Regions from separate parts of the Xanthobacter albus genome, predicted to be linked through region 1. Evidence: predicted binding sites of a transcription regulator. Region 1 holds the regulator's gene; the other holds the start of a gene.
What was found. Region 1 encodes LexA, which represses DNA repair genes until DNA is damaged. Its sites were predicted from a motif close to TGTTCNNNNTGTGTTCNG; they were not measured.
Positions count from the first base shown of each region.

Region 2: the regulator LexA is predicted to act here: its motif matches at 7,840-7,857, upstream of V5F75_RS19055 (ImuA family protein).

Region 1 covers NZ_CM195532.1:3,251,052-3,265,935, forward strand. The annotation lists gene V5F75_RS14575 (2-hydroxyacid dehydrogenase) at 116-1,117, shown strand; gene V5F75_RS14580 (anthranilate synthase component II) at 1,482-2,099, shown strand; gene trpD (anthranilate phosphoribosyltransferase) at 2,109-3,140, shown strand; gene trpC (indole-3-glycerol phosphate synthase TrpC) at 3,140-3,931, shown strand; gene V5F75_RS14595 (DUF2147 domain-containing protein) at 4,009-4,431, shown strand; gene moaC (cyclic pyranopterin monophosphate synthase MoaC) at 4,550-5,029, shown strand; gene V5F75_RS14605 (molybdopterin molybdotransferase MoeA) at 5,061-6,275, shown strand; gene lexA (transcriptional repressor LexA) at 6,445-7,158, shown strand; gene V5F75_RS14615 (ComEC/Rec2 family competence protein) at 7,285-9,471, opposite strand; gene gltX (glutamate--tRNA ligase) at 9,726-11,141, shown strand; gene V5F75_RS14625 (sulfurtransferase TusA family protein) at 11,138-11,395, shown strand; gene V5F75_RS14630 (HpcH/HpaI aldolase/citrate lyase family protein) at 11,542-12,582, shown strand; gene hspQ (heat shock protein HspQ) at 12,722-13,045, shown strand; gene V5F75_RS14640 (invasion associated locus B family protein) at 13,448-14,188, opposite strand; gene V5F75_RS14645 (extracellular solute-binding protein) at 14,425-14,884, shown strand, end outside.
Region 2 covers NZ_CM195532.1:4,279,457-4,294,340, reverse strand. The annotation lists gene V5F75_RS19090 (heavy metal translocating P-type ATPase) at 1-191, opposite strand, end outside; gene V5F75_RS19085 (metal-sensitive transcriptional regulator) at 352-627, shown strand; gene rsmD (16S rRNA (guanine(966)-N(2))-methyltransferase RsmD) at 834-1,385, opposite strand; gene V5F75_RS19075 (pseudouridine synthase) at 1,401-3,458, opposite strand; gene V5F75_RS19070 (nucleoside deaminase) at 3,759-4,202, shown strand; gene V5F75_RS19065 (NAD(P)H-dependent flavin oxidoreductase) at 4,676-5,659, opposite strand; gene V5F75_RS19060 (mechanosensitive ion channel family protein) at 5,955-7,778, shown strand; gene V5F75_RS19055 (ImuA family protein) at 8,137-8,883, shown strand; gene V5F75_RS19050 (Y-family DNA polymerase) at 8,774-11,284, shown strand; gene V5F75_RS19045 (error-prone DNA polymerase) at 11,326-14,607, shown strand.

The sequences.
Region 1 (14,884 bases):
AGTGCGCCCGCGCGGGGATATCGTCAAGCGCGCGCCACGCCGGACGCCTTGTGTTTCCCCGCCTGTCTGATAGACGGAACGAGAACGGTTAAGAAATGGGGAACGGGAAGTGCCCATCGTGCGCCGCAAACCGCTGGTCGTCGTCACCCGCAAGTTGCCCGAATCGGTCGAGACCCGCATGCGGGAGCTGTTCGACGCCCGCCTGAACGTGGACGATACGCCCATGGACCAGGCGGCGCTGATCGAGGCGGTGAAGACAGCCGACGTGCTGGTTCCCACCGTCACCGACCGGATCGATTCCGCTCTACTCTCGCAGGCGGGTGAGAACCTGCGGCTGATCGCCTCTTTCTCGAACGGCGTCGACCACATCGACGTGGCGAGCGCGCTCAACCGCGGCATCACCGTCACCAACACCCCCGGCGTCCTCACCGAGGACACCGCCGACATGACCATGGCGCTCATCCTCGCCGTGCCGCGGCGGCTTGCCGAGGGCGCGCAGGTGATGATCTCCGAGAAGGACGAGTGGCCGGGCTGGTCGCCCACGTGGATGCTCGGCCGGCGCATCTGGGGCAAGCGCCTCGGCATCATCGGCATGGGCCGCATCGGCCAGGCGGTGGCGCGGCGCGCCAAGGCCTTCGGCCTGCAGATCCACTACCACAACCGCCACCGGCTGCCCTCCGGCATCGAGGAGATGCTGGACGCCACCTATTGGGACAGCCTGGACCAGATGCTGGCCCGCATGGATATCATCTCGGTGAACTGCCCGCACACGCCGGCCACCTATCACCTGCTCTCGGCGCGCCGCTTGAAGCTGCTGAAGAACGACGCCTACGTGGTGAACACCGCGCGCGGCGAGGTGATCGACGAGAACGCCCTCACCCGCCTCCTGGAGGCCGGAGAGCTGGCGGGCGCCGGCCTCGATGTGTTCGAGCAGGAGCCGGCGGTGAACCCCAAGCTCGTGCGCCTCGCCCGGCAGGGCAAGGTGGTGCTGCTGCCGCACCTCGGCTCGGCCACTCTCGAAGGGCGCATCGACATGGGCGAGAAGGTCATCGTGAACATCAAGACCTTCATGGATGGCCACCGCCCGCCGGATCGCGTGCTGCCCGCCATGCTGTGAGGGCTTCACCACTTGAGATGCAAACGGCCGGGCTCGTCCCGGCCGTTCTTCTTTGAGGCGGGATCGCCGGGCCGCCACGGCGCGCTTCCCTTGGCCGCACCCGCGGCGTAATCTTCCGCGCGGAACCGCACCGTGGCCCACCGGCCATGGCGCGATGGGACGACCTATGACCGTGATGCCTTTCTCGTTCGAACTCTGCAGTGGACGGCTCCCGCCGCCTGCGTCCGGCGCTGGTCAGGCGTCCGCCCGATGGTGCGGCGCGCGCTGAGCGGGCTTGCCGCCTTCGCTTGACCCCATCCGCCCGGATCGCTTTAACCGGCCGCAATTTCCCGACGCATCGGGCCTGGGCCGCCAGGGAGCCATCATGACTGCCGTCACGCTGATCGATAATTACGACAGCTTCACCTACAATCTCGTGCACTATCTGGGTGAGCTCGGCGCCACCGTCACCGTTCATCGCAACGACGCCGTCTCCATCGCCGATGTGCTGGCCGAGAAGCCGGAGGCCATCGTGCTGTCGCCCGGCCCCTGCACGCCCTCGGAAGCCGGCATCTGCTGCGATCTCATCGCTGAGGCGGGGGCGAGCGTGCCCATGTTCGGGGTGTGCCTGGGCCATCAGGCCATCGGCCAGGTGTTCGGCGGCGACGTGGTGCGCGCGCCGACCCCCATGCACGGCAAGCTCTCAGAGATCCTGCACGAGGGCAGGAGCGTGTTCCGCGGCCTCAACCACTCCTTCCAGGCCACGCGCTACCATTCGCTGATCGTGAAGCGCGACACCCTGCCCGACACCCTGGAGGTGACCGCCCACACGGCGGACGGGCTCATCATGGGCCTCGCCCACAAGACCTTCCCCATCCACGGCGTCCAGTTCCATCCTGAGAGCATCGCTTCGGAGAACGGCCACGCGCTCCTGCGCAACTTCCTGGAGATCGCGACCGCCTTCAACGCGGCCAAAGCCAACGCGACACCGGCCAAAGGCTGAGGACCAGACATGACGGACGAGTTCAAGCCGCTGCTCGGCAAGGTCGCCACCGGCGCCAGCCTCACCCGCGACGAAGCGGCGATCGTGTTCGACAAGATGATGTCCGGCGAGGCCACCCCCTCGCAGATGGGCGCGCTGCTCATGGGCCTGCGCGTGCGCGGCGAGACGGTGGATGAGATCGCCGGCGCGGTCTCGGTGATGCGGGCGAAGATGCTGCCCGTCTCCGCGCCCGCAGGCGCCGTGGACGTGGTGGGCACGGGCGGCGATGCTTCCGGCTCCTACAACATCTCCACCTGCGCCTCCTTCATCGTGGCCGGCGCGGGCGTGCCGGTGGCCAAGCACGGCAACCGCGCGCTCTCCTCCAAGTCCGGCGCCGCGGACGTGCTGGCCGCGCTCGGCGTGCGCATCGATCTCACGCCCGCGGGCATCTCCCGCTGCCTTGCGGAAGCCGGCATCGGCTTCATGTTCGCGCCCTCGCACCATCCGGCCATGAAGCATGTGGGCCCCACCCGCGTGGAGCTTGGTACCCGCACCATCTTCAATCTCATCGGCCCGCTCTCCAATCCGGCCGGCGTGACGCGCCAGATGGTGGGCGTGTTCGCCAAGTCCTGGATTGTGCCGCTGGCCGAGGTGCTCAAGACGCTCGGCTCCGAGCGCGCCTTCGTGGTGCACGGCTCCGATGGCCTTGACGAGATCACCATCTCCGGCACCACCGACATCGCGGTGCTGGAAGACGGACGCATCCACACCTTCCAGGTGACGCCGGAAGACGTGGGCCTTGCCCGCGCGCCCGCCGAAGCCCTGAAGGGCGGCGACGCCAAGATGAACGCGGCCGCCCTCACCGCCGTGCTGGACGGTGCCCGCAACGCCTATCGCGACGTGGCCCTCTTCAATGCCGCCGCCACCCTGGTGGTGGCCGGCCGCGTCAAGGACCTGCGCGAAGGCGTGGAGATGGCGAGCGCGAGCCTCGATTCCGGCGCGGCGAAGGCGAAGCTGGAACAGCTCGTCGCGATTTCCGCTCATGTGTCGGAGGCGGTGTGATGAGCAACATCCTCACCCGCATCGAGACCTACAAGCGCGAGGAAATCGCCGCGGCGAAGCGCGCCCATCCGCTGGCCGAGATCGAGGCCGCGGCCAAGGCGGCGCCGCGCGTGCGCCCGTTCGCCGAAGCCCTCGCCCGCGCCATCGCGGACGGGCAGACCGCGCTCATTGCCGAGATCAAGAAGGCGAGCCCCTCCAAAGGCCTGATCCGCCCGGATTTCGATCCGCCCGCCCTCGCCCGCGCCTATGAGCGCGGCGGCGCCACCTGCCTCTCCGTGCTCACCGACACGCCCTCCTTCCAGGGGGCGCCGGAATTTCTGAAGACCGCGCGCGCGGCGGTGAAGCTGCCGGTGCTGCGCAAGGATTTCATGTACGACACCTATCAGGTGGCGGAGGCCCGCGCCTGGGGCGCGGACTGCATCCTCATCATCATGGCCGGGGTGGACGATGCCCTGGCCGGCGACCTCGCCGCCGCATCCGTCGCCTACGGCATGGACGCCATCTTCGAGGTGCACGACGACGACGAGCTTGAGCGCGCGCTCAAGCTCCCGAGCCGCCTGATCGGCATCAACAATCGCGACCTGCGCACCTTCGAGACCACCCTCGCCACCTGCGAGCGCCTCGCGCCGCAGGTGCCGGAGGACCGGCTGGTCATCGGCGAGAGCGGCATCTTCACGGCTGCCGACGTGGCGCGGCTCGCCAAGGTGGGCATCCGCTCGATCCTGGTGGGCGAAAGTCTCATGCGCCAGAATGATGTCGCAAGCGCCACATCCCTGCTGCTTGCGTCCTGAGCTTGCCCTATACGTCACTTTCGGCCTTAATGTGCGCACCGGCCCCTGAAGAGGCCGGCGCATATGGGAGGATCGTGATGAAATCAGCTCTTGCCGCGGCCGTGCTGGGCGCCGCCTGCCTCGTTTCCCTTCCGGCGCTCGCCGCCGACCCCACGGGCCTGTGGCAGACGCCCACGCGCGGCGGCCAGGTGGAGATCTCCAAGTGCGGGGCGAGCCTCTGCGGTCGCCTCGTCGCCTCCGAGGGGCTGAAGGCGGACCCCACCCTTAAGGATGTGCACAACAGCGACACCAGCCTGCGCGGTCGCGCGCTGAAGGGCGTCACCATCCTCACCGGCTTCTCCGGCGGTCCCACCGAATGGACCGGCGGCAGCATCTACAATGCCGAGGACGGCAAGACCTATTCCGGCACCATCGTCCTCGACGGCGACAACACGCTGAAGCTGAAGGGCTGCGTGATGGCGCCGCTCTGCAAGACGCAGACCTGGACCCGCCTGCGCTGAGACACGGCCAGGCTCCTCCCGCCGAGGGAGGAGCCTTCCGGCGCGCGAGAGGTGGACACGCCCGGCCGCCGGCGCCATCTTTCCGCAACCGAAAGCGATTCCGGAGAGCGGCGCCCCGATGGCGAGCCTGACGCATCTCGACGACCAGGGCGCGGCGCGCATGGTGGACGTGTCCGAAAAGGCGGTCACCGCCCGCGAGGCCGTGGCCGAGGGACGCGTCGCCATGGCCGCCGCCACGCTCGACATGATTCTCGCCGGCAATGCGAAGAAAGGCGACGTGATGGGTGTCGCCCGCATCGCCGGCATCATGGCCGCCAAGCGCACCCACGAGCTGGTTCCCCTCTGCCATCCGCTGATGCTCTCGAAGGTCGAGGTGGAGATCGCGCCCGATCCCGCCCTGCCCGGCCTCGTCATCACCGCGCGGGTGAAGACCTCCGGCCAGACCGGCGTGGAGATGGAGGCGCTCACCGCCGTGTCGGTCGCCTGCCTCACCGTCTATGACATGGCCAAGGCCGTGGATCGCGGCATGCGCATCGAAGGCATGCGGCTGTTGGAGAAATCCGGCGGCCGCAGCGGCCTGTGGCAGGCTGAAGGCTGAACCCGCCCATGCAGAAAAGAGGAAGCGCGCCATGGCGCTGATGAGCGTTGAGGAGGCCATGAGCCGCGTGACCCATGAGGTCACCCCCCTGGGAGTGGAGGAGGTGCCGGTGGAGGTGGCCGCCGGCCGTGTCCTGGCCGCGGATCTCATCGCCCGCCGCACGCAGCCGCCGGCCGACATGTCGGCCATGGACGGCTACGCCGTGCGCGCCGCCGACATCGCGCAGACGCCCGCGTCCCTCACCGTCATCGGCGAATCGGCCGCCGGCCGTCCCTTCGAGGGCGGCGTGGGTGCCCGCGAGGCCGTGCGTATCTTCACCGGCGCGGTCGTGCCCGAGGGTGCCGACACGGTGGTGATCCAGGAGAACACCACGCGCGAGGGTGACCGCGTGACCACCACGGCCGCCACCGCCGCCCTGCGCAACGTGCGCAAGCGCGGCTGCGATTTCCTGGAGGGCGCGCCGGGCCTCACGGCCGGCCGGCGCCTCACCAGCCGCGACATCATGCTCGCCGCCGCCATGGACCATGCCTTCCTGCCGGTGGCGCGCCGGCCGCGCGTCGCACTCATCCAGACCGGCGACGAGCTGGTGCTTCCAGGCCGCGGCACCGGCGCGCCGGGTGAGATCGTGGTCTCCAACGCCTTCGGGCTCGCCGCCCTTGCCACTCAGGCCGGAGCCGAGGTGACCGATCTCGGCCTCGTGGGCGACGACCTTGCCGACATTCGCGCCATCGTCGCCCGCGCGCTCAGCGGCGCCTTCGATCTCGTGGTGTCGTCCGGCGGCGCCTCCGTGGGGGACCATGACCTCATGGCGCCGGCCCTGCGCGCCGAGGGCGTGGATCTCTACGTGCACAAGATCGCGCTGCGGCCCGGCAAGCCGCTGATGTACGGCAGCCGTGGCGCCGTGCGCGTGCTCGGCCTGCCCGGCAATCCGGTATCTTCCCACGTCTGCGCGCTGCTGTTCCTCGAGCCGCTGGTCCGCGCCCTGCAGGGCGATGCCGCCGCCGGGGTGCGCACCGCGCCGGCGCGCCTCGCCGTGGACGTGCCCACCAACGACCAGAGGCGCGATTTCATGCGCGCCCATATGGAGCGTGATGCCGACGGCTCCGTGCGCGTGACGCCGGCCACCTCACAGGACAGCGCCATGCTGAGCATACTCTCCGCCGCCGACTGCCTGCTGGTGCGCGCGCCTTTCGCCGCAGCCGCCAAGGCGGGAGATCCATGCGAGATCATTCCGTTCCACGATTAGGCTACCGTTAATTCCATCTTCACCCTTGCGGAACACAAAAGGAACAGATAGAAGCTGTTCATGATTTGTTTCGCATTCTTTGCGACGCTGCCGCACGCGATCTCCTTCCTCCTGGAGGGTGGAGAATCAGCGCCGTGGATGGCCGGCAGCACCGGGAACGGGGGGTGAGATGCTGACGCGCAAGCAATACGACCTGCTTCGCTTCATCCATGAGCGGCTGAAGGAGACCGGTGTTCCGCCCTCCTTCGACGAGATGAAGGAGGCACTGGACCTGCGCTCCAAGTCCGGCATCCACCGTCTCATCACGGCCTTGGAGGAGCGTGGCTTCATCCGTCGCCTGCCTAACCGGGCACGTGCGCTGGAGGTGGTGCGGCTGCCGGAGAGCGTCGCCCCCGGCCTCGCCACGCAGCGCAGTGGCGGGCGCGGCTTCTCCCCCTCCGTCATCGAGGGGAGCCTCGGCAAGGTACGCCCGGTCGCTGAAGACGAGGAGGAAACCGGCCACAGCGTCGTGGTGCCGGTCATGGGGCGCATCGCGGCTGGAACGCCCATCTCCGCGATTCAGAGCCGCAGCGCCACCTTGAACGTGCCGCCGGAAATGCTGGGCCAGGGCGAGCACTTCGCCTTGGAGGTGCGCGGCGACAGCATGATCGAGGCCGGCATCCTGGACGGCGACACGGTGCTGATCCGCAAGTGCGACAGCGCGGACACGGGCGACATCGTGGTGGCGCTGGTGGACGAGGAAGAGGCCACCTTGAAGCGCCTACGCAAGAAGGGGGCCTCCATCGCGTTGGAAGCCGCGAATCCCGCTTATGAAACACGCATCTTCGGGCCGGACCGCGTGCGCATCCAGGGCCGGCTCATAGGGCTCATGCGGCGGTATTGAGTTCGGAACCCCCATGCGTTCATGGGCGTGCTTCCGGCCTTATGCAGCGGTGTGGCCGGATGGAATGCAAAGGCGGGCTGAGGCTCGCGGAGGTGCATGACGCATAGCCAAAGCGTGGGAGATGCCTCACTCGCTGGCGGCGTCCTCGACCTCTGAGCCCGGACCCGCCCCTTCCGGCTTTCGGAGAGGAGCCGGCGGTAGCGGCATCCAGGGCCGGCGGATGGCCGGATCGCGGGCGGGCTGCTCGCGCAGGGCGCCGCGCTCCAGAAAGAAGGCGAGCGTACCGGTGCGCTCCAGCTCCTTCGGTGTCAGCACGCGGGCCGGGCAGCCGCGGGGCGGCGTCTCCTGCGTCACGATGATCTTCGCGTTCAGGCAATCCGCCGCCAGGCCCTCGGCCTTGCGCGAGACTGCGAGGGTGCCGCCACCCGGCAGAGGGGCCACGCAGCCCAGGGGATCGCAGGTGAATCCGGCTTCGAGGGCGACCCCGCTTACGGCGCGCCGCGCACCCTCCCGCGCGAGCCACTGCTCCACCATCATTTTCTGGCCCTTGGCACCGATGACCGACAGGTGCCCGTCGGGGCCGCGCACGGCCACGGCTGCGGCGTTTGGCGCCACCAGGATATCCGGTGGACGTGGTGCGCCCGACACCAGGATCGCAACCGCCAGCGCTGGCACCGCAAGGAGGCTCGGCAGCCCCCGCAGCAGGCAGAGCGCGAGCAGCGCCACGGTGAACCAGAGGAGGGCAGCCGTATTCACGGTGTAGATTCGCGTATCGGCGCCGGGCAGCGCCGCCACCCAATCGGACACCGCCACCATGATCTCGATGCCGATCCCCATCACCGGCCACGCGAGCCCGTCCCATCCGAACGGCATGAGCAGCACGCCGAGAAGGCCGAAGGGCATGACGAGCAGCGACACCGCCGGCATCGCGACGAGATTGGCGAGCACACCGTAGGGCGCGAAGCGCTGGAAGTGGAAGGCGCCATAGGGCCCGCTCGCGAAGCCGGCCACCAGCGCCGTCACCACGGTGCCGGCGATGAATGCGAGAGGAAGCATGAGGATGCGCGCCGGCAGGCCCTCCGGCCGCGGCAGGGCGCGCAGCGGCTGCAACCGCTCATAGGCGGCCACCAGCGCCAGCGTGGCGGCGAAGGACATCTGCGGCCCCGGATCCAGCGCCGCCTCGGGCGTGAGGCCCAGCACCACGACCGCAGCCGTGGCGATGGTCCTCAAGGTGAGCGCCCTTCGCCCGGCGAGGACGCCCGCCAGCACCAGCCCCGTCATTACGAACGAGCGCTGCGCCGGCACGTCGTTTCCCGAGAGTACGAGATAGAAGGCGCTGCCGCTGATCGCGAGCAGCGCCGCCGTGGCCTTGATAGGCCAGCCCAGCGCCAGGGCCGGCACCAGTGCGAGCGCACCGCGCGCCAGCGCGAACAGGGTGCCGGCCACCAGCGCCATGTGGAGGCCCGAGATGGAGAGGATGTGCGTGAGGCCCGACACGCGCATGCTCTCCTCCACCTGGGGGAGAATCGCAGAGCGGTCACCGGCCACCAGCGCCACGGCGATCTCCGCCGGAGTGCCGTGGAGCACCGCGCGGATGCGCGCGCCGAGGGCCGCGCGGACGTCGCCCACCAGCGCCGAGAGCCGGACCCGCAAGGGGACTTCCGCCGGCGCCGGGGTGAGCTTCGGCGGCCCGAGGCCGAAGCCCACGGCGTCGATGCCCTGGAACCATGTTCCGCGACCGAAATCGTGCGCCCCGGCCATGGCCGGACCAAGAGGCAGCAGCAGGCGGGTGAGCTGCGTGATGTGCGCGCCCACCTCCGGCGCGGCGCCGCGCTTCAGCGACAGGCGCACCAGGCGCGGCGTGCCGTCAATACCACGGACCGGTCCCGGATCGAGCCGCAGCAGGATGCGATCGCTGCCGACCCGCCGTTCCACGCGCTCCACGTAACCGGAAAGCCGAACCGGGAAAGCCGGCGGGCTTGCCAGCGCCTCGTGCATCACGAGAGTGGTGCGCACGCAGCCGGCCGAAAACCCGGCGGCGAAGGCACACAAGCCGGCGAGGATGCCGCAGAGCACGGCCTGCCGCCGCGCGGCCCATGTCCCGGCGGCCAGCGCGAGCGTCAACGCCGCGGCGGCGGTGAGCGACGGCTCGTGGGCCGCTCCGAAATAGGCGAGGATGCCGGCGGTGAAGGCCACCGGAAGCCACAGGACGATGCGGCCGGATTCGGCCTCGGCCGCGAGATCGGCACGGAGCCGCGCGACAAGGGCATGCCACAGCGGCGCGACACGCACTCCGGCGGCGCGCGCACCCATGGGCACGGCGAGGGCGCGCGCGGGGGCGCGAGGCGGCAGGCCGCCTTCTCCACCATCGCTTTTCCCCGGCCTCGCCTGCATTGATCCGCCCGCCTCGCGCCCGTGTTCCTTGTGCGGTGCGCCTATGCTACACGGGCGCCTCGCGCGCGCCATGTCAGTCTCGTCGCGGAGCCTGCGGCGCGCCCTGCCCGTTTCCGCCGCCCGCGCCCCATGGGGCGCGACCGGACGGCGGCTGCCCCAGGTTCGAGTGCGCCATGTCCGAAATCGTCACCCGCTTCGCCCCCTCCCCCACCGGCTTCCTGCATATCGGCGGCGCCCGCACGGCGCTGTTCAACTGGCTTTACGCCAAGGCCAAGGGCGGCCGGATGCTGCTGCGCATCGAGGACACCGACCGCCAGCGCTCCACCAAGGAGGCCATCGACGCCATCCTGGAAGGGCTTTCCTGGCTCGGCATCACCTGGGACGGAGACCCCATCTACCAGTTCGCCCGCGCCGAGCGGCACCGCCAGGCGGTGGAGGACATGCTGGCGCAGGGCAACGCCTATCGCTGCTATGCCTCCGCCGAGGAGCTGGAGGAGATGCGAGAGCTCGCCCGCAACGAGGGCCGCCCGCCGCGCTACGATGGCCGCTGGCGCGACCGCGATCCTTCCGAGGCGCCGAAGGACCGCGCCCCCGTCATCCGCCTGAAGGCCCCGCGCGAGGGCGAGACGGTGATCGAGGACATGGTGCAGGGCACCGTCACCTTCCCCAACAAGGACCTGGACGACCTCGTGCTGCTGCGCTCGGACGGCACGCCCACCTATATGCTCGCGGTGGTGGTGGACGACCACGACATGGGCGTGACCAACATCATCCGCGGCGACGACCACCTGACCAACGCCGCCCGCCAGACCCAGATCTACCGCGCGCTCGGCTGGGAGGTGCCGCGCATGGCGCATATCCCGCTCATCCACGGGCCGGACGGCGCCAAGCTCTCCAAGCGCCACGGCGCGCTCGGCGTGGATGCCTACCGCGACATGGGCTACCTGCCGGCGGCGCTGCGCAACTATCTGGTGCGCCTGGGCTGGAGCCACGGCGACCAGGAAGTGTTCTCCACCGAGGAGATGGTCCGCTACTTCGACCTCGACAAGGTGGGCCGCTCCGCCGCCCGGTTCGATTTCCAGAAGCTGGAGAGCCTCAACGGCCAGTATATGCGCGCCTCCTCCGAAGCCGAGCTGCTCGCCGCGGTCGAGGCGCTGGTGCCGCACCTGCCGGACGCCGCCCGCCGCCTCGCCCGCATGACGCCGGAGCGCCGCGCCCAGCTCGCGGCTGCCATGCCGGGCCTGAAGGAGCGCGCGAAGACGCTGGTGGAGCTGCTCGACAACGCCGAGTTCATCTTCGCCGAGCGCCCGCTGCCCATGGAGGAGAAGGCGGGCGCCCTGCTCACCGAGGAGGGCCGCGCGCACCTCGGCCGTCTCGTGCCGCTGCTGGAGGCCGCCGAGTGGAGCGCGGCCGCCACCGAGGCGGTGGTGCGGGCCTATGCCGAGCAGGCGGGCGTCAAGCTCGGCGCGGTGGCGCAGCCCCTGCGCGCCGCCCTCACCGGCAAGACCACTTCTCCCCCCGTCTTCGACGTGCTCGCCGTGCTCGGCCGCGATGAAAGCCTCGCGCGGCTGAAGGACCAGGCGCGATGATCCGCCTGCGCAGGCCGGCGCCCGAGGGCGAACCGGTGGCGCTGGACCTGATGGGGTTGAAATGCCCGCTGCCGGCACTGAAAACGCGCAAGGCCCTCGCGGCGCTGCCGCCGGGGGCCCGGCTGGTGGTGACCTGCACGGACCCCATGGCGGTGATCGACATTCCGCACGTGGCCCAGGAGACCGGCGCCGTTCTTGAGGGCCGGGTGGTGGACGCGGGGCGGCTGACCTTCACCCTCCGCAAGGTGGGCTGAGCCGGGAAAACCCGCCTACTGTGGGCAAGACCGCCGGCCGCGGCGTGAGCGGCGTTGCGGAGCGGTGCAAGCTATGGTGCAGTGCCGCTCGAAATGCGTCCGGCCAGTGGGGGAGCCATCCCTCCGTCCGGCGCCAGGGGGATGAGATGAAGCTTCCGCGTCAGTTCTTCAAGCCGCTCGCCATCGGCGCGCCCGCGCCCTACCGTGAGCTGCCGGTGCGTCTGGAGCGCATGATCCACTTCGTGCCGCCGCACCTGGAAAAGATGCGCGCCAAGGTGCCGGACATCGCCAGGCAGGTCGATGTCGTGCTCGGCAACCTCGAGGACGCCATCCCGAGCGACGCGAAGGAAGCCGCGCGCAAGGGCTTCATCGAGATGGCCCAGGCCACCGATTTCGGCTCCACCGGCCTGTGGACCCGCATCAACTGCCTCAACAGCCCCTGGGTGCTCGACGATATCGTCGAGATCGTCTCGGCCATCGGCAACAAGCTCGATGTCATCATGCTGCCGAAAGTGGAGGGGGCGTGGGACATCCACTACCTCGACCAGCTCCTGGCGCAGCTCGAAGCCAAGCACGCGGTGCGCAAGCCCATCCTCATCCACGCCATCCTGGAGACGGCCGAGGGCGTGAAGAACGTGGAGGAGATCGCGGCCGCCTCTCCGCGCATGCATGGCATGAGCCTCGGCCCGGCCGATCTCGCGGCCTCCCGCGCCATGAAGACCACCCGCGTGGGCGGCGGCCATCCGGACTACAAGGTGCTGGCCGATGCCGACGGCGACAAGCCGCGCGTGGGCTACCAGCAGGACCTGTGGCACTACACCATCGCCAAGATGGTGGATGCCTGTGCCGCCAACGGCATCAAGCCCTTCTACGGCCCGTTCGGTGACTTCTCCGATCTCGCGGCCTGCGAGAGCCAGTTCCGCAACGCCTTCCTCCAGGGCTGCGTGGGCGCCTGGTCTCTGCACCCGACCCAGATCGACATCGCCAAGCGCGTGTTCTCGCCCGATCCGGGTGAGGTGGCGTTCGCGCTCAAGATCGTGGAAGCCATGCCGGACGGCACCGGCGCCGTGATGATCGACGGCAAGATGCAGGACGACGCCACTTGGAAGCAGGCCAAGGTGATCGTCGATCTCGCCCGGATCGTCGCGGCCAAGGACCCGGAAATGGGCAAGGCTTACGGTTTGTGAGATAATCCGGCAAAGCATGAGGAGGCGGAAGATGAGCACTCAGGAGAAGACGCGCTCTCCCTCCGCCGTTGGCACTGTGGAGATGGTGGGGGCTCTGCCCCCGCCGGTGGAGGTCGCGGCGGACGTCGAGGCCCCGCAGATGCGGATGGCGAAGTTCCGGATCGGCGAGGTGGTGCGTCACAAGCACTTCCCCTTCCGGGGCGTGGTGTTCGACGTGGACCCCGTATTCGACAATACCGATGAATGGTGGCTCTCGATCCCCGAGGACATTCGTCCGGACAAGGACCAGCCTTTCTACCACCTGTTCGCCGAGAATGCGGACAGCGAATACGTGGCCTATGTCTCGGAGCAGAATCTGGAGCTCGACGGTTCCGACGAGCCGCTGCGCCACCCGCGCGTCAACGAGATGCTGCTGGAGGACGCGGACGGCCGCTGGCGGGTGCTTCCCCGGCTGCTGAACTGACATCGGCTTGGGCGGCTCGGGGCGGTGTTCGAGCGCCCGAAGTTAATGGCGTAGGTCGCCCGGCAGGTTTGGCCTTCCGCTTGCGGCCGGCGCGGTGCCGCTGTCAGGGCTGGTCGCCGGCGTCTGGTTGCTGGAGCGAGATGTCGAGCCGGCTCCGGCTCCTCCGGGATTTGTCCCGCCACGACCTCCTTGTGAGAAGCCCCACAAGGGCCGCGTCGAGCGCCTTGGCTGGCGCCTGCGGCAGTCCTCGTCCCGCCCCTATCGCCAGTTCGGCGCGGACACTGCAACTCACCCTCAAAACGCAAACGGCACGCCCCTTCCGGAAGGCGTGCCGCACGTTTAGGTCGTTCGCGAACCGCAGGGCCCCTCCCGCGCACAGCGCTGGGACGGGGCCCCGAAGGGTCACTTGCCGGCCGGGGCCTGGGCGTTGGCCTTCTCCAGCTCCTGGCCCTTCTTCAGCAGAGCGGCCTTGTTCTGCTCTTCCTGGGCCTGGGCCTTCACGCGCGCTTCTTCCATGCGCTTGCGCTCCTGCTCCATGGCGACCTTGGCGTCGACGCCAGGGCCATCATAGGTCTTGCCGAAGTCGGCATTGGAGACCGGCAGGCTGAGGGTGCGGCCGACGCCGTTCACCATCTGCAGATAGACCGCGTTGGCCTTCTTCAGCTTGGCGATGAAGCTCGCGTCCACTTCCACGTCGCCGATGCAGGTGGCGCCGCCACCCTGGATCGGGTTGCAGATGACGAAGGGAACCGAAACCGGGTCCTTGTCGAGGGTCAGGCGCATGCCGGGCTGCAGGCGCATGCCGAGCGGCACGGAAACGTTGAGCCGCTTCTTCGCCTCGTCCTTCATCTCCACGATGTCGATCTTGGCGATGGCCTGGTTCTCGACACCCAGGATCTGGGTGAGCACGCAGACCTGCTTCTTGTTCTCCGGGTTCTCCTGGCAGATCTTCTGCCACGGAGAGGCGGAGAACTTCACTTCCGGCTCTGCAGCCGCGCCACCCGGCGCGGGCTGGGCGGACTGAGCGGGGGCAGCGGGCTTCGCGGGCTGCGCCTGGGAGAACGCCGGGCCGGCCAACGCCACGGAGAGCAGCGTTGCGGCGACACCCGCCGTGAGCCGCGCGATGGAATGGGTCTTGGTCATTGTGGCCTTTCCTGTGCTGCCTGCCGATCGTCCGCCTTTGCGCACGACGGCTGGCCCGCACCTGCTTCATGACCCGCGCTCTCTCCGGGCCAATTGAGGCAAGATGGTGGCGGGCCCCGAACTGTGCCTGCTGGGCTCGACTTTGCGTGCTACCTTGCCGACGAATAAGGCCAATACACGACCGACCTCAACGGAAACAAGCCGCGAGCACGCAGAAACCCGCAAGAGGAGAGGCCATGGCACGCGAATCGACGCAGAACAGGACCGCAGCGGCATTCGTGGTGGCCTGCCTTGCGCTCTGGCTCGCGCCCGGCCATGCCGCGGCACAGGAGAATCAGGCGCCGCCCGCCCCGGTGCAGATGCCAGCCATCGCCATGCGCGGGACGCCGGACCTGCCGCCCGACTTCAAGGCCCTGCCCTATGCCAACCCGGACGCCCCCAAGGGCGGGCGGCTCACGCTCTCCCAGCTTGGCACGTTCGACAGCCTGAACCCCTTCATCGTGAAGGGCTCCGCACCCGGCTTCATCCGCAATTACGTGGTCGAGCCGCTGATGGCGCGCTCCTTCGACGAGCCCTTCACGCTCTACCCGCTGCTGGCGCGCGCTCTCTCTACGGATGCCGAGCGCACCTATGTGGAGTTCACGCTCGACCCGCGCGCCCGCTTCTCCAACGGCGCGCCGGTGACGGCCGATGACG
Region 2 (14,884 bases), 1.0 Mb from region 1:
GGGTCCGCATCGAATGTCGTCTTGCAGCCTTCGCAGCAGAAGAAATAGGCTTTGCCCTCGAAGCTGCTGGTCGGCTGCCCGGCGGTGGCGGGAACCTTCATGCCGCAGACCGGATCGATGGCGGTCGCCGCCGGCGCGGCCTTGCCGCCGCAGCAATCGGAGGCGCCGGTCTGTTCGGGTGTGTGGGCCATGGCCGTGTCCTCTCGGCTCTCGCAAAGCGGGGCGAAGCCTCGGCCCATCCGCCCCTCGCGGCCTTGAGCTGGCTCACGCCCGGAAGAATTCAAATCAATCCTACACCCCCAGGGGGTATGTGGCTTGTTCAATATACCCGATGGGGGTATATGGCAAGGCATGCGCAGCCCGACGAAGGAACAAGTCCAGAAGCGCCTGAGCCGCATCGAGGGCCAGGTGCGCGGCCTCTCTCGTATGGTGGAGGAGGACCGTTACTGCATTGACGTGATCACCCAGATCTCCGCTGTCCGCGCCGCCCTGAAGCGGGTGGAGGAGGAGGTGCTGCGCGATCACGTGGGCCATTGCGTGGAGCACGCCATCCGCTCCGGCGACGCGGAGGACCAGCGCCGCAAGGTGTCCGAGCTGATGGCCGTCATCATGCGCTCCGAGCGATAGGGCGCTTCTGGCGGGGCCGGTGCCGGCCGGCGGGGGAAGTCGCGGAAGTTCAGGGGGGCGTCGCATGGGCCGGGGCGCGGCTTGAGCGCTCGCGCCGGGAGAGGCATCTTTGGCGCGCGCATGCCGTGGGGCATGCGCGCTCTCCCATGAGCGGGCGCGCGGCTTGCGCGGGAGAGGCGTGGCCGGGGTATCGCGGCCGGGGCCGCTCAGGCTGCCGCGACCGGCTCCAGGAAGATCAGCTCGCTCTCGTCATAGGGCCGGCGCTCCAGCTCCCGGAAGCCTTCCGGAACGGCGAAGGCGCCGGTGCGCTCCTCCACCACCAGCAGCGCCGCGGGTGCGAGCCATCCGCCGGCGCGCGCCGAGGCGAGGGCGGCCTCCGCCAGCCCCTTGCCGTAGGGCGGATCGCAGAACACGAGGGTGTAGGGCTCGCCGGGGCCGAGCCTGGTGGCATCGCGCCGGAATATCCTGGTGACGCCGGTGAGGCCCAGGGCCTCCACATTCTCCCGGATCACGCCCCGCGCGCCTGCGGCCTCCTCCACCATCAGCGCGAAGCGCGCCCCGCGCGAGAGCGCCTCGATGGCCAGCGCCCCCGTGCCGGAGAAGAGATCGAGCACCCGCGCGCCCTCGCAGGGGTCGTCATAGGCGTGGGCGAGCACGTTGAACAGGCTCTCGCGCAGCCGGTCGGAGGTAGGGCGCGTGGCGCTGGAGGGGGGGCCCTTCAGCACCCGCCCCTTCAGCGTGCCGCCGACGATGCGCATGGCAGGCCCCGTGCCTCAGCGCTTGCCGCGCGGGGCCGCGGGGCGGCCGCCGCCCTTGCCGGGGCCGCCCGCGCGGGGGGCCTTGCCGAAGGGCTTGCCGCCCTTGAAGCCGCCGGGCCGCGCGCCATCCTTGGCCGCGCCGCGCGGGCCGCCCTTGAAGCCTTCCTTCGGCGGCCCCCGGCGCTCCTGCCGGTCACCGAAGCTCTTGTTTCCGAAGCTCTTGCCCCCGAAGTTCTTGCCGCGTGGCGCGCCCTCGCCGCCCTCGGAACGCCCGGAGAAGCCGGTGCCGCGCGGCCCGCGCTCGCCCTCGGCGCGATCACGGAAGCCGCCGCCGAATCCGCCCTTGCCGTGCGCCGGCCGGCGGTTCTCGCCGCCCTCGCCGAAGCCGCGCCCCGGCCGGTCCTCACGCTTGCGGAAATCGTCGCGCCGCTCGCCGTCGCGCGGACGGAAGCCGCGCTCGCCTTCGGCACGATCACGGAAGCCGCCGCCGAATCCGCCCTTGCCATGCGCCGGCCGGCGGTTCTCGCCGCCCTCGCCGAAGCTGCGCCCCGGCCGATCCTCGCGCTTGCGGAAATCGTCGCGCCGCTCGCCGTCGCGCGGGCGGAAGCCGCGCTCGCCCTCGGCACGATCACGGAAGCCGCCGCCGAATCCGCCCTTGCCGTGCGCCGGCCGGCGGTTCTCGCCGCCCTCGCCGAAGCTGCGCCCCGGCCGGTCGTCACGCTTGCGGAAATCGTCGCGCCGCTCGCCGTCGCGCGGACGGAAGCCGCGCTCGCCTTCGGCGCGCTTGCCGAATCCGCCGCCGAACCCGCCCTTGCCGTGGCGCGGGCGGTCCTCCTCGAACCGGCGCGGCGCGCCTTCGCCGCGCGGGCGGCGGGGCCGTTCATCACCCTCGCGGAAGGGCGCGCGGCCCTCCTCCTCGAAGCGCCGGCTGCCGGCGGGACGCCCGAAGCCCCTGCCGTCGCGCGCGGGCCGCTCGTCCGGCCGGGCGGCGAGGCGTTCCACCTTCACGGCGCGTCCCTTGCGGTCAGCCACCGTGCCGCGGCTCTCCAGCGCGCCATCCTCGGCGATGCGGCGGCGCGTCCTGGGGCCGGCGGGGCGGAACTCGTCGCGCACCTGGCCTTCATTGCGCACCTGGCCTTCGGCCGCGCTGGCCCTGGTGGCGGCGCGCTCGGCCCGGTCCTCGGCCATGCGGGCGGCGAGGCGGCGGGCGGCATCAGGCTCCTGCTCGATCTCGCGCTCCACCACGGGGCCCTCGAAATCGGCCCCGGCGGCGGCGGCCAGCTCGGCGCCGATCTGCTCCTTGAGCACGCGGGTGCGCACCTCGTCGATGCCGCACTCGGGGATCTCGCCGAGCTGGAACGGCCCGTAGGAGACGCGGATGAGCCGGTTCACCTTGAGCCCGAGGGCGCCGAGCACGTTGCGCACCTCGCGGTTCTTGCCCTCGCGCAGGGAGACGGTGATCCAGGCGTTGGCGCCCTGGACGCGGTCGAGCTCGGCCTCGATGGGGCCGTACTCCACGCCGTCCACGGTGATGCCCTTGATGAGGGTGTCGAGCTTGGCCTGGTCGATCTCGCCATTGGCGCGCACGCGGTAGCGGCGCAGCCAGCCGGTCTCGGGCAGCTCCAGCACGCGGGCGAGGCCGCCGTCGTTGGTGAGCAGCAGCAGGCCTTCCGAATTGAGATCGAGCCGCCCGACGCTGACGAGGCGCGGCAGGCCCTGGGGCAGGATCTCGAACAGGGTGGCGCGGCCTTCCGGGTCGCGGTTGGTGGTCACCACGCCGCGCGGCTTGTGGTAGATGAAGAGGCGGGTACGCTCCTTCTCGGGCAGCGGCGCGCCGTCCACCGTGATCTTGTCCTTCGCCGTCACGGTCACGGCGGGGCTGGTGAGCACCTCGCCGTTCACGGCGATGCGCCCTTCTGCGATCCATTCCTCGATCTCGCGGCGCGAGGCGAGGCCGGCGCGGGCCACGACCTTGGCGATGCGCTCCGCCTCCTTCTTCGGGGCGGCGGGCAGCTCGCGCTTGAGGCGCGGAACGTTGTTCTTGTCCTTGCGGGGCGGTGTGGTGCGCGGCATCTGCTGAATCGAATATGTCCGTTCGGCAGGGCTCGGCGCGAAGCCCTGCCGAACGGACACCCTGCATCTGATTGTTGGAGACGAATGGCGATATGTCCCCGGCCGCGTGCGGCAAGGGACCTTTCCTTCCGCCTCTAGCACACCAATTGTGGCGCGGCGAGCGCCGGGTGCGCTTTTCGCGTTTCGTTGATCGGCGCGAATGTGCCAGATAGGCGCTCCGCCGCATTTTCATCGCGCGCACTGCCGTTCGCCCGAAGATGCTCACGGCGCGCAGAGCAAGACCACGGCCACGGGACGCACATGTCGGGAACCTTCATGCAGATGGCGCTCAACGAGGCGCGCGCGGCCGCCGAGCGCGGCGAGGTGCCGGTGGGCGCGGTGCTGGTGCGCGGCACCGAGGTGCTCGCCCGCGACGGCAACCGCACCCGCGAGCTGAACGACCCCACGGCCCATGCGGAGATGCTGGTGATCCGCGCAGCGGGAGCGCGGCTGAAATCCGAGCGGCTGATGAACTGCGACCTCTACGTGACGCTGGAGCCGTGCGCCATGTGCGCCGGCGCCGCCTCGTTCGGGCGGCTCAGGCGCATCTATTTCGGCGCGTCCGATCCCAAGGGCGGGGCGGTGGAGAACGGCCCGCGCTTCTTCTCCCAGCCCACCTGCCACCATGCGCCGGAAGTGTACGGCGGCATCGCCGAGCGGCAGGCGGCGGAGGTGCTGCGCGCCTTCTTCCAGGACCGGCGCTGAGAGACGCGGGGCCCGGATTTCCGTGCGGCGTCGGGTCTTCCCGCGTGCGCAAGGAGCGGGCGCGCGCCGGGGTCGCTCCGCAAGGTGCAGCTTGGCAAGGGATCGCCGGGCAAGGGCGGCTGGGCAGGTGGCGGGTTGGCTGGCCCGGCCTGGGAGTGAGGCGCTGCCGTATCCCAAGCGGATGGGGGCGGCCGCGCCCGGGGCCACGGGCGCGGCGTCCATTCGAGGGTGAAACGCCGGCAGGCGACCGGGCGGGCCGCCGGCGCAGGTGTGGCGCCGGCCGGCTCCAGGCCCTGCCGCGCGGCTCCTTTCCTATCCTCCGCAGCCCGTCCGTTGCCGGCGCGTCTTCACGGGCGGAAAGGGCGCGCGCTCCAAGCTCCCGGCTCAAAGCGCGCTGCCCCTGCCGCAAGCTTCCGGCCCCGTCGGTCCTGTCTGCCGCGCGCCCGCCTCCTCCGGGCGGGCGCGGGGGCCTCTCACGCGGAGGCGGCGTCGCGGCGGGCCGCCGCGCGGGCGCAGGCGGTCGCCAGGGCGGCGTCATACTCGCGCGCGAGGCGGGCGCACAGCTCGGCCGCGGGCGGGATGTCGGCGACGGAGCCCACCCCATGGCCGGCGGACCACACGTCGCGCCAGGCCTTGGCCTCGTTCGCCATGTCGAGCCCACCGTGCTTCTGCAGGTTGGCCGGATCGAGCCCCGCGCGCAGGATGGAGGGCTTGAGGAAATTGGCGTTCACGCCCGAGATGGCATCCGTGTAGACGATGTCCTCGGCGGCGGAGCCGAGCATCATCTCCTTGAATTCCTGCGCCGCGAGGCTCTCCTGCGTGGCGATGAAGCGGGTGCCGAGATAGGCGAGGTCCGCGCCCATCACCTGCGCCGCTGCGATGTGCGCGCCGGTGGAGATGGCGCCCGAGAGCACCAGCGTGCCCGTGAAGAAGCGCCGGATCTCCCCGACCAGGGCGAACGGGCTCAGCGTGCCGGCATGGCCGCCGGCGCCGGCGCACACGGCGATGATGCCGTCCGCGCCCGCCGAGATGGCCTTTTCCGCGTGGCGGCGGCTGATGACGTCGTGGAACACGAGCCCGCCGTAGGAATGCACCGCCTCCACCACCTCGCGCACCGCGCCCAGGGAGGTGATGACCAGCGGCACCTTCTTCTCCACCGTCACCTTGAGGTCGGCTTCGAGGCGCGCGTTGGACTTGTGGACGATGAGATTGACGCCGAACGGCGCGGCACCGGCATAAGCGGCGTTGCGGGCGCAGATGTCGTCGAGCCAGTCGCGGTAGAGGTCGGTGGTGCGGGCGTTGAGGGCGGGGAAGGTGCCGAGGATGCCGCCCCGGCAGGTCTGCGCCACCAGGTCCGGCCCCGAGACCAGGAACATGGGCGCGGCGATGGCCGGCACCGCGAGCCGGCCGAGAAGGTTGGCCACCGTGGCGGGGGCACAAGCGGGCGTATCGAGCATGGGGTGTCCTCCATCCGCCGTCCTGGCGGGGCCTGTGGACCGGCCGCGGCCTTCTGCGCGCCGCTCCGCGCTGCGGCGGGATCGTCCCGCCGGCGCGCGCCGGATGCCGGAGTTGACCTATAGGTGAACCGCCTGTCAATTCGGTTCACCCGTGCCGGGGGGCGCCGAAGCGGCCAAGAGATGTCGTCTTGGAGGTGTCATCGTAATGCTGCGGATGCGGCGCCCTTGCTATCGTGCAGGCGTGGCGCGGGTGGATCGGAGCGGGCGTGTGATTCGAGCGGGCGGGAGCGAAGCGGTGGCGGGGAAGGTCTTCGGGGCGCCGGGGCGGGGCGCGCGGGCATTGCGCGCGGCCGGGGCGCTCTGGCGCCTCGCGCTCGCGCTGCCGCTGGCGCTCCTTCTTGCCCTCTCCGTGGCGGGGACGGCGGGCGCGCAGGAGGGCCCGAACCTCTCCAATCCCCTCGACCCCCTCGACACGTCGAGCCCCAGCGCGACCTTCCAGTCCTTCCTGCAGGAGAGCCGCCGGCTCGAGGCGCAGTATCTCGACTATGCGGCCCACAAGACGCGCGAGAAGGAGCTGGCCCTGGCGGCCACCGTGCTGCGCGCCCGCCGGCTGTTCGATCTCGCGCCCCTGCCGCCGGCGATCCGCGACAAGGTGGCGAGCGCGGCCATCACCTATCTTGTCGACATCCTCGCCCGCCTGCCAGAGGTGCCAGCCGACGAGATTCCCGGCGCCCCCGGCCGGGACTGGGGCAAGCTGCCGGAGAAATGGGACATTCCCGGCACCGATATCCAGATCGCCCGCGTGGCGGGCGGCCCGCGCGCCGGCGAATACCTGTTCACCGCCGCCAGCCTGGAAGACCTGCCGCAATACCACGCCCTCATCATCGGCCGGCCGCCGCTGCGCCCCTCGGCATTCCAGAGCTGGCATCATGTGCAGGTGAACTTCACGGGGCCGCTCTTCCCCGAGGGCCTGGAGAAGTGGCTGCCGCCCGCGGCTTCCTATCCGGTGCTCGACACGCCGGCGTGGAAGGCGGCCCTTTCGGTGGCGCTGGCGGGGGCGGTGCTCCTCGCTGGCGCCCTGTGGGCACGGCTGGCGCGGCGGGCCGGGCACGGGGGCGGGCGGGTGCGGCAGCTGGCATGGCGGCTCTCCACCCCGCTGGCGGTCATCCTGCTCTATCTGGCGGCGGTGGTCTTCATCCGCCTGCAGATCCACCCCTCGGGGCGGTTCTCCGTGGCGGAGAGCATCTTCTCCACCCTGGTGGTCTACACGGCCGGGGCGTGGCTGGCGTGGAACGCCTGCTTCCTGGCGGCGGAGGCCATCATCGCCTCCCCCCGCATCCCCGACAACAGCTATGACGCCCACCTGCTGCGCCTCGCCGCGCGGCTCGGCGGGGTGGTGGCGGTGGGCGCCGTGCTGCTCTACGGCGCGAACAACATCGGCATTCCCGCGCTGGGGCTGGTGGCGGGCCTGGGGGTGGGTGGCGTCGCGGTGGCGCTCGCCTCCCAGTCCACGCTGGAGAACCTGATCGGCGGGCTCTCCATCTTCGCGGACCGGCCGTTCCGGATGGGCGACACCATCCGCTTCGAGGGCCAGTTCGCGCAGGTCGAGGCGGTGGGCCCGCGTTCCACCCGCATCCGCGCCCTGGACGGCACCTTGTTCACGGTGCCCAACGGGGACTTCGCCAAGCGGCACATCATCAACGTCTCCCTGCGCCGCGAGTGCCTGTTCAAGCATGAACTGGGCCTGCGCTACGAGACCTCGCCCGAGCAGCTGCGCTGGCTGCTGCGGGAGCTGCGCGGGCTGCTCGCCGCCCATCCCATGGTGGAGCAGACTCCCGGCCGCTCCTGGGCGGCGCTGACGGGGCTCGGCGACAGCGCCTTCACCATCGAGGTGAAGGCCCATGTGCGCACCGGCGATTTCGCGCAGTTCCTGGTGGTGCAGGAGCAACTGCTGTTCGAGATCGTGCGCCTGGTGGAGGCGGCGGGCAGCGGCCTCGCCTTTCCGAGCCGGACCGCCTACCTCGCCCGCGATGCCGGCCTCGACGCGGAGGCGCGGGCGCGCATCCTGCGGGAGATGGCGGTGGAGGTGCCTGAGGACGGGCTGTCCGGGCGCGCCTGAGGCCGCCGGGCACGGGCGGCGGCGAGGGCCTTGACTCCCTCCGCAGGTTCCGGAATCTATCTAGAACAAACAGGGAACAAGAGGCGGAAGAACCGTCATGACTTCTCCGCATGCACCCCGCACCGCGGCCGATCTCGCACGCCTGCGCGGCCTCATCGCCACCATCGAGCATGGCGGCGGAATGGAGGGGAAGGGGAGCGGGATGCCATCCGCCGGGGCGCTGCCGGGTGAGGACGGAGGTGTTCCTGGGACCGGGGCCGCCGGTCTGCCGGGGGTGTCCGCAGGCGGGCCGCCGGGCGCTCGGGTCTCCGGTCTGGCGGAGCCCGCGCCGCCGCGCCTCCGCCTGGGGGCGCCGCGGGTGGATGAGGCCCTCGGCGGCGGCCTCCTGTGCGGGGCGCTGCACGAGGCGGCGGGAACGCCGGGGGAGGAGGGCGCGCTCAGCGCCTTCGTCCTGGGCCTTGCCGCGCGGGCCGTGGCGCGGCTGCGGCGGCCTGTGCTGCTGGTGCGGCAGGAGATGGCGGAGTGGGAGGCGGGCCGGCTCCACGGGCCGGGGCTCGCGGCCTTCGGCCTGCCGCCGGAGGCGCTGCTGCTGGTGCGCGTGCGCAAGCCGCAGGACGTGCTGTTCGTGATGGAGGAGGGGTTGAGATGCGCCGGCTTGTCCGCGGTCCTGGGGGAGTTCCTGTCGCCGGTGCCCGAGGCGCTCACCGCCACCCGGCGCCTGTCCCTCGCCGTGCGCGGTTCCGAGCGGTTGGGGCTCGTCTGGCGCCACAAGGCGGACCCCGCCCCCTGCGCCGCCCTTACCCGCTGGCGCATCTCCGCGCTGCCGAGCCCGGCGGCGGACGGGCTCGGCGGCCTTGGCGCGCCGCGCTTTTCCGCCCGCCTCGCGCGCAACCGCTTCGGCCCCGTGGGAACGTGGCCGCTCACCTTTCACGCCGGGCTGTTCCTGCCGGCGCCGGACGGGAACGCGGGCGGGGAGGACGGCCATGAACGTCACGATGAGCACCACGAGGAGCACCATGGGCAAGACCGCGCCGGAGCGGCGCTATCTCAGCCTCGCCCTGCCACGCTTCGCCACGGATCTCGTCGCGCGGCGGATGTCGCCTGAGGCGCGGGCCTGCCCGCGCGTGGTGGTGGCCATGGAGAAGGGGGTGCTGCGGCTCGCCGCCGTCAATGCGCCCGCGGCGGCATTGGGGCTCGCCCCCGGCCTGCCCCTGGCCGATGCGCGCGCCCGCCACCCCGCCCTGGAGGTGAGCGAGGCCGAGCCGGACGAGGCCGCGCGCATGCTGGCCCGCCTCGCCGACGCCTGCGAGCGCTACACGCCCCTGGTTTCCCTCGACGGCGCGGACGGGCTCATGCTCGACGTCACAGGCTGCGCCCACCTGTTCGGCGGGGAGGAGGGGCTGGTGCGCGATCTCCTGCGGCGGGTGGCGGCGGCGGGCTTCACGGGGCGGGCGGCGCTCGCCGCCACCGGCGGGGCGGCCTTCGCCCTCGCCCGCTTCGCTCCCGGCCGGGGCGGGGTGGTGGTGCCGGCGGAGGAAGACCTTTCCGCTTTGCTCGCGCCCCTGCCGCCCGACGCCCTCCGCCTCGACGGGCCGGCGGTGGAGGCGCTGGCGCGGCTCGGCTTCCGGCGGGTGGGCGACCTCTTCGGCAAGCCGCGCGCCCCGCTCGCCGCCCGCTTCGGGATGGACCTGCTGCGGCGGCTCGACGAGGCCCTGGGCCATGTTCCCACGGCGGTGGACTACCGCTTTCCCCCGCCCGTCTTCTGCGCCGAGCGCATCCTGGCCGAGCCGGTGGAGCGGGTGGAGGACGTGCTGGGCCTCGCCGCCCACCTCGCCGGCACCCTCGCCGGGGCCATGGAGCGGCATGGGGCGGGGGCGCGGCGGCTCGACCTCGCCCTGTTCCGGGTGGACGGGAAGGTGACGCGCCTTTCCATCGGCACCAGCCGTCCGCTGCGCGACCCGGAGGTGGTGCGCCGCCTGTTCGCGGAGAAGGTGGCCGCTTTGTCCAGCCTCGATCCCGGCTTCGGCTTCGAGCTGGTGCGCCTCGCCGTGCGCGAGGCGGCGCCGCTCGATATCCGCCAGGAGGGGTTCGGCGCGGACGAGGACTGGGCCGGCGCCCTGGACGCCCTGGTGGACCGGCTCGCCACCCGCTTCGGGACGGAACGGGTGCTGCGCCTGGAGCTTCAGGATCGCCACATGCCCGAGCACGCCTGCCGGGAGGTGCCGGCACAGGGCATGCGCGGCTGGGCCGGCGCCGTCCCGGCTCTCGCGGCGTGCGCGCCGGGGATGGCGGCACCGGAGGGATTTCGGGCGCCGTCCCTCCCGGAGGCGGCCCGGCCGGTTCCGCGGAAGGTCCTTTCCGCCTCGCACGGGCCGGATGGGATGAAGCCGGCGCCGGCCGCGCGCGCAAAGCCCGTGCCGGGGGGGATGGCGCGGCAGCCCCTTGCCGTGGAGGTTGCGGATGGCTCTCCGGAGGGCGCCGGGCGGGAGCCGGCGCCGGCGTTTCGGGAGGAGCGCGCCGGAGCGCCGCCGGCGGATGCGTCCGTTCTCCCTTTCCAGCCCTCGTCCGGGAGCGGGCGGGTGAGTGCCGCCGTGCCGGATGAGGCTCCCTTCCATGTGCGCGCAGGCGTCCACGCGGGGGAGGGGGCATCGGGGCGCGTGGCGGCATCGGACGTGCGCAGGGCCGTGGAGCCGCCGTTCCCGCCGGTGGCGGAGAGCGCCCCCGTGGTCCGGCGGGATCCTGAGAGGCCGGCCGGACACGCCGGGGCGGGGCGGGGCGTTCTCCATGGCGGGGCCGTCGGTTCGGATGCGCACGCGCCCCTTCCGCCGGTCGATGGCGCCCTTCCGGCTTCCCGCCCTCCATCCGCGCGCGGAAGCGATGCCGCGACGGCGGACCGTGCCACGTTCGGGCCGTGGGCATTGGACCGCCCGGTGCAGCGGGATCTTTTTTCCCCTTTGCGGGAGAAGGGCGGACGCCGGCTGTTCCCGGAAGGTGGAACGGGCGCTGCGCCAGAGCATGCGCGTGGGCTCATGCCGGGCGCGGGTGGGGCGCCCGAGCCGATGGAGGGCCACGCCGGGCCTGAAGACGGAGCGAAGCCGGCGCGCGCGGGGATGCGGGACACCGGGGGGAAGGCTGCCGCACGGGGGCGGCGGGATGAGGCCGGAGGGAGGGAGGCCCGCCCGGTCCTGGACGACGCGCCCGATCTCGCCGGCCCGGCGCGGCCGCTGCGCCTGCTGGAGAGGCCGGAGCCGGTGGAGGCGGTGGCGGAGGTGCCCGACGGGCCGCCCATCCGCTTCCGCTGGCGCCGGGTGAGCCACATCGTGGCGCGGGCGGAAGGGCCGGAGCGCATCGCCGCCGAGTGGTGGCGCTCCGGCGCCGATTTGCCCGCCCGCGACTATTTCCGGGTGGAGACCCTCTCCGGCCAGCGCTTCTGGCTGTTCCGCGCCGGCCTCTACGGGGCGCAGGCGGGCGGGCCGGCCTGGTTCCTCCACGGCCTGTTCGGGTGATGCCCATGACCCCGTCCTGTCCTCCGGAGCCCGGACCCGCGATGTTCCCGCGCCTGCCGGAGCGCCGCCCGGCGCCGCGCGCCTCCGCTGCGCCGCCGCCGTTCGTGGAGCTGGCCGTCACCACCAATTTCTCCTTTCTGCGGGGCGGCTCGCACCCTGAGGAATATGTGGCGGCGGCGGAAGCGCTGGGCCATCGCGGCATCGGCATCGCCGACCGCAACACCCTGGCCGGGGTGGTGCGCGCCCATGCCAAGGCCCGGGCGCAGGGCTTCCCGCTGGCAGTGGGCGCGCGGCTGGCGTTCGCCGACGGCACGCCCGACATCCTCGCCTATCCCAGGGACCGGGCCGCCTACGGCCGCCTGTGCCGCCTGCTCACCACCGGCAACATGCGGGCGGAGAAGGGCGACTGCATCCTTGTCCTCGACGACCTGCTCGAGTGGGCCGAGGGGCTGAACCTGGCGGTGATGCCACCGCGCCGCCTGCCGGAGGGCTTCGCGCCCTTCCTCTCCCGCCTTGGAGAGGCGGCGCCGGGCCGCCTCTGGCTCGCCGCGCCCATCGCCTTCCGGGGCGACGACGCCCGCCGCCTCGCCCGGCTGAGGATGGTGGGGGAGGTGGCGCGCGTTCCGCTCCTCGCCACCCTCGACGCGCTCTACCATGATGCCGATCGCCGCCCCCTGCAGGATGTGCTGACCGCCATTCGCGCGCACGTGACCCTCGACGCGGCGGGCACGCGCCTCGCCGCCAATGCGGAACGGCACCTGAAGCCGGCGGCGGAGATGGCCCGCCTCTACCGCGCCCTGCCGGGTGCGGTGGAGGAGACCTGCGCTTTCTTCTCCAGCCTCGGCTTCTCCCTGGACCAGCTGGAGCCCAGCTACCCGCGCGAGACGCGGGACGGCTTCGCGAGTCCCCAGGCGGCGCTGGAGGCCCTCGCCTGGGCGGGGGCGCACGCCCATTACCCCGAAGGCGTGCCGGACAAGGTGATCCGCTCCCTCGACCACGAGCTGGACCTCATCGGCAGGCTTTCCTACGCGCCCTATTTTCTCACCGTGCACGAGATCGTCGGCTTCGCGCGAGGCGAGGGCATCCTGTGCCAGGGGCGCGGCTCAGCGGCCAATTCGGCGGTGTGCTTCTGCCTCGGCATCACCGACGTGGACCCCATGAAGACCGAGCTGCTGTTCGAGCGCTTCATCTCGGAGGAGCGCGGCGAGCCGCCGGACATCGACATCGATTTCGAGCATGAGCGGCGCGGCGAGGTGCTCGCCTTCATCTACCGCCGCTACGGGGCCGCCCATGCGGGGCTCGCCGCCACCACCACCACCTACCGCTCGCGCTCGGCGGTGCGGGAGGTGGGCAAGGTGTTCGGCCTTTCGGAGGATCTGCTGGGGGCGCTCGCCGGCACCATCTGGGGCTGGTCCTCCGGCGGGGTGAATGCGGAGGAGGCGCGCCGGCTCGGCCTCGACCCCGACGAGCCGCGGCTCGCCCGCGTGCTGGAGCTGACGAAGGCGCTCATCGGCTTTCCGCGCCATCTCTCCCAGCACGTGGGCGGCATGGTGGTGACCCACGAGCGGCTCGACGAGACCGTGCCGCTGACGCGTTCCGCCATGGAGGAGCGGCCCATCATCGAGTGGAACAAGGACGACCTGGAAACCGTCGGCCTGCTCAAGGTGGACATCCTGGCCCTGGGCATGCTGACGGCGCTCAAGAAGTGCTTCGGCCTGCTCCAGGCGCATTACGGGATCGAGATGACGCGCATCGGCGACGCCCCGTCCGACGACGGGCGCGTCTATGCCATGCTGCAGCGGGCGGACTCCATCGGCGTGTTCCAGGTGGAGAGCCGGGCCCAGCAGACCATGCTGCCGCGCCTCCGGCCCGAGCGCTTCGAGGACCTGGTGGTGGAAGTGGCCATCGTGCGGCCCGGCCCCATCCAGGGCGGCATGGTGCATCCCTATCTTCGGCGCCGGCAGGGGCTCGATGCGGTGGATTATCCCTCCGAGGCGCTGAGGGAGGTGCTGGAATCCACCCTCGGCGTGCCGCTGTTCCAGGAGCAGGCCATGCAGATCGCCATGGTCGGCGCCGGCTTCTCGGCGGGGGAGGCGGACGCGCTCCGGCGCGCCATGGCCACCTTCAAGCGGGTGGGCACCATCGGCACCTTCCACGAGAAGCTCCTCTCGGGCATGCTGCGGAACGGCTACACGCGCGATTTCGCCGAGAGCCTGTGGAAGCAGATCGAGGGCTTCGGCTCCTACGGTTTCCCGCGCTCCCATGCGCAGAGCTTCGCCCTCATCGTCGCCTGCTCGGCCTGGCTGAAGTGCCATTATCCCGATGTGTTCGCGGCCGGGCTCATGAATGCCTGGCCCATGGGCTTTTACGCTCCCGCCCAATTGGTGCGCGATGCGGGCGAGCACGGGGTGGAGGCGCGCGCCGTGGATGTGAACGCCTCCATCTGGGATCATACGCTGGAAAAGGGCGAGGCCCCCGCCGCCGCGCGCCTTGATCCGCGCCACGGTGACATGGCGGGGGATATCCGCGCCACCCACGCCCTGCGTCTCGGCTTCCGCCAGGTGGAGGGGCTCCGGCAGGAGGAGATGGAGCGCCTCGTCGCGCGGCGCGGGGCGGGCTACGATTCCGTGCGCGACCTGTGGCTGCGCACCGCCCTTCCCCCCGCCACCCTGGAGAAGCTCGCCGACGCGGATGCCTTCCGCGCCCTCGGCCTCGACCGGCGGGCCGCGCTGTGGGCGGTGCGCGGCCTGCGCCGTGCCGGCGACAAGGACGACCTGCCCCTGTTCCGCGCCGGCCCGCCCGGCCCCGCGCGGGAGGCGGAGGTGGATCTGCCGGCGCTGCCGCCGGGGGCCCAGGTGGTGGCGGATTATCGCCACATGAAGCTCTCCCTGAAGGCCCATCCGCTCGCCTTCCTGCGCGGCGAGCTTCAGCGGCGGGGGGTGACGCCCGCCGTCGACCTGCCAGGCATGGCGAGCGGCCGCAGGCTCTCCCTCGCCGGACTGGTGCTGGTGCGCCAGCGGCCGGGCACGGCGAGCGGCGTCATCTTCATGACCCTGGAGGACGAGGGGGCCTGGGCCAATGTGGTGGTCTGGCCACGGGTGTTCGAGGCGTTCCGCCCGCAGGTGATGGGCGCGCGGCTGGTGATGGTGCGCGGCCGGCTGCAGAACGAGCAGGGCGTGATCCACCTGATGGCGGAACGTCTGGAGGATTGGGGCCACCTGCTGGAGCGCCTGGGCGAGAGGAGCGCGCCCGGCGCGGCGCGCACCGCTGCGGCCGGGGACGATCCGGGCACGGCGATGCCGCAAGGCCACAATTTTCACTGAGGCCGGAGCGTTTCCCGGTTTCATGGAATCGGGGAAGCACCCCGGAGTCTTGAGTTGACGCGTTTTCTTCAGGCGAACCGGCTTCCACTTCGCCTGAAAGCGCTCCAAAGGCCCGTGGGCTTTCTCACGGACCGCCCATGAACACGTTCCGTGGGCTGCTGGACGCGCCGCCGCCTGGCGTATGAGCGCCCAGCCTGGCGCCGGTCAAAGGCCTGGGCCGAAGCGATGAGGCGCCCGAAGGCGCGAGTTTTCGAGGGCAGGAATTTTCAAAATGAGG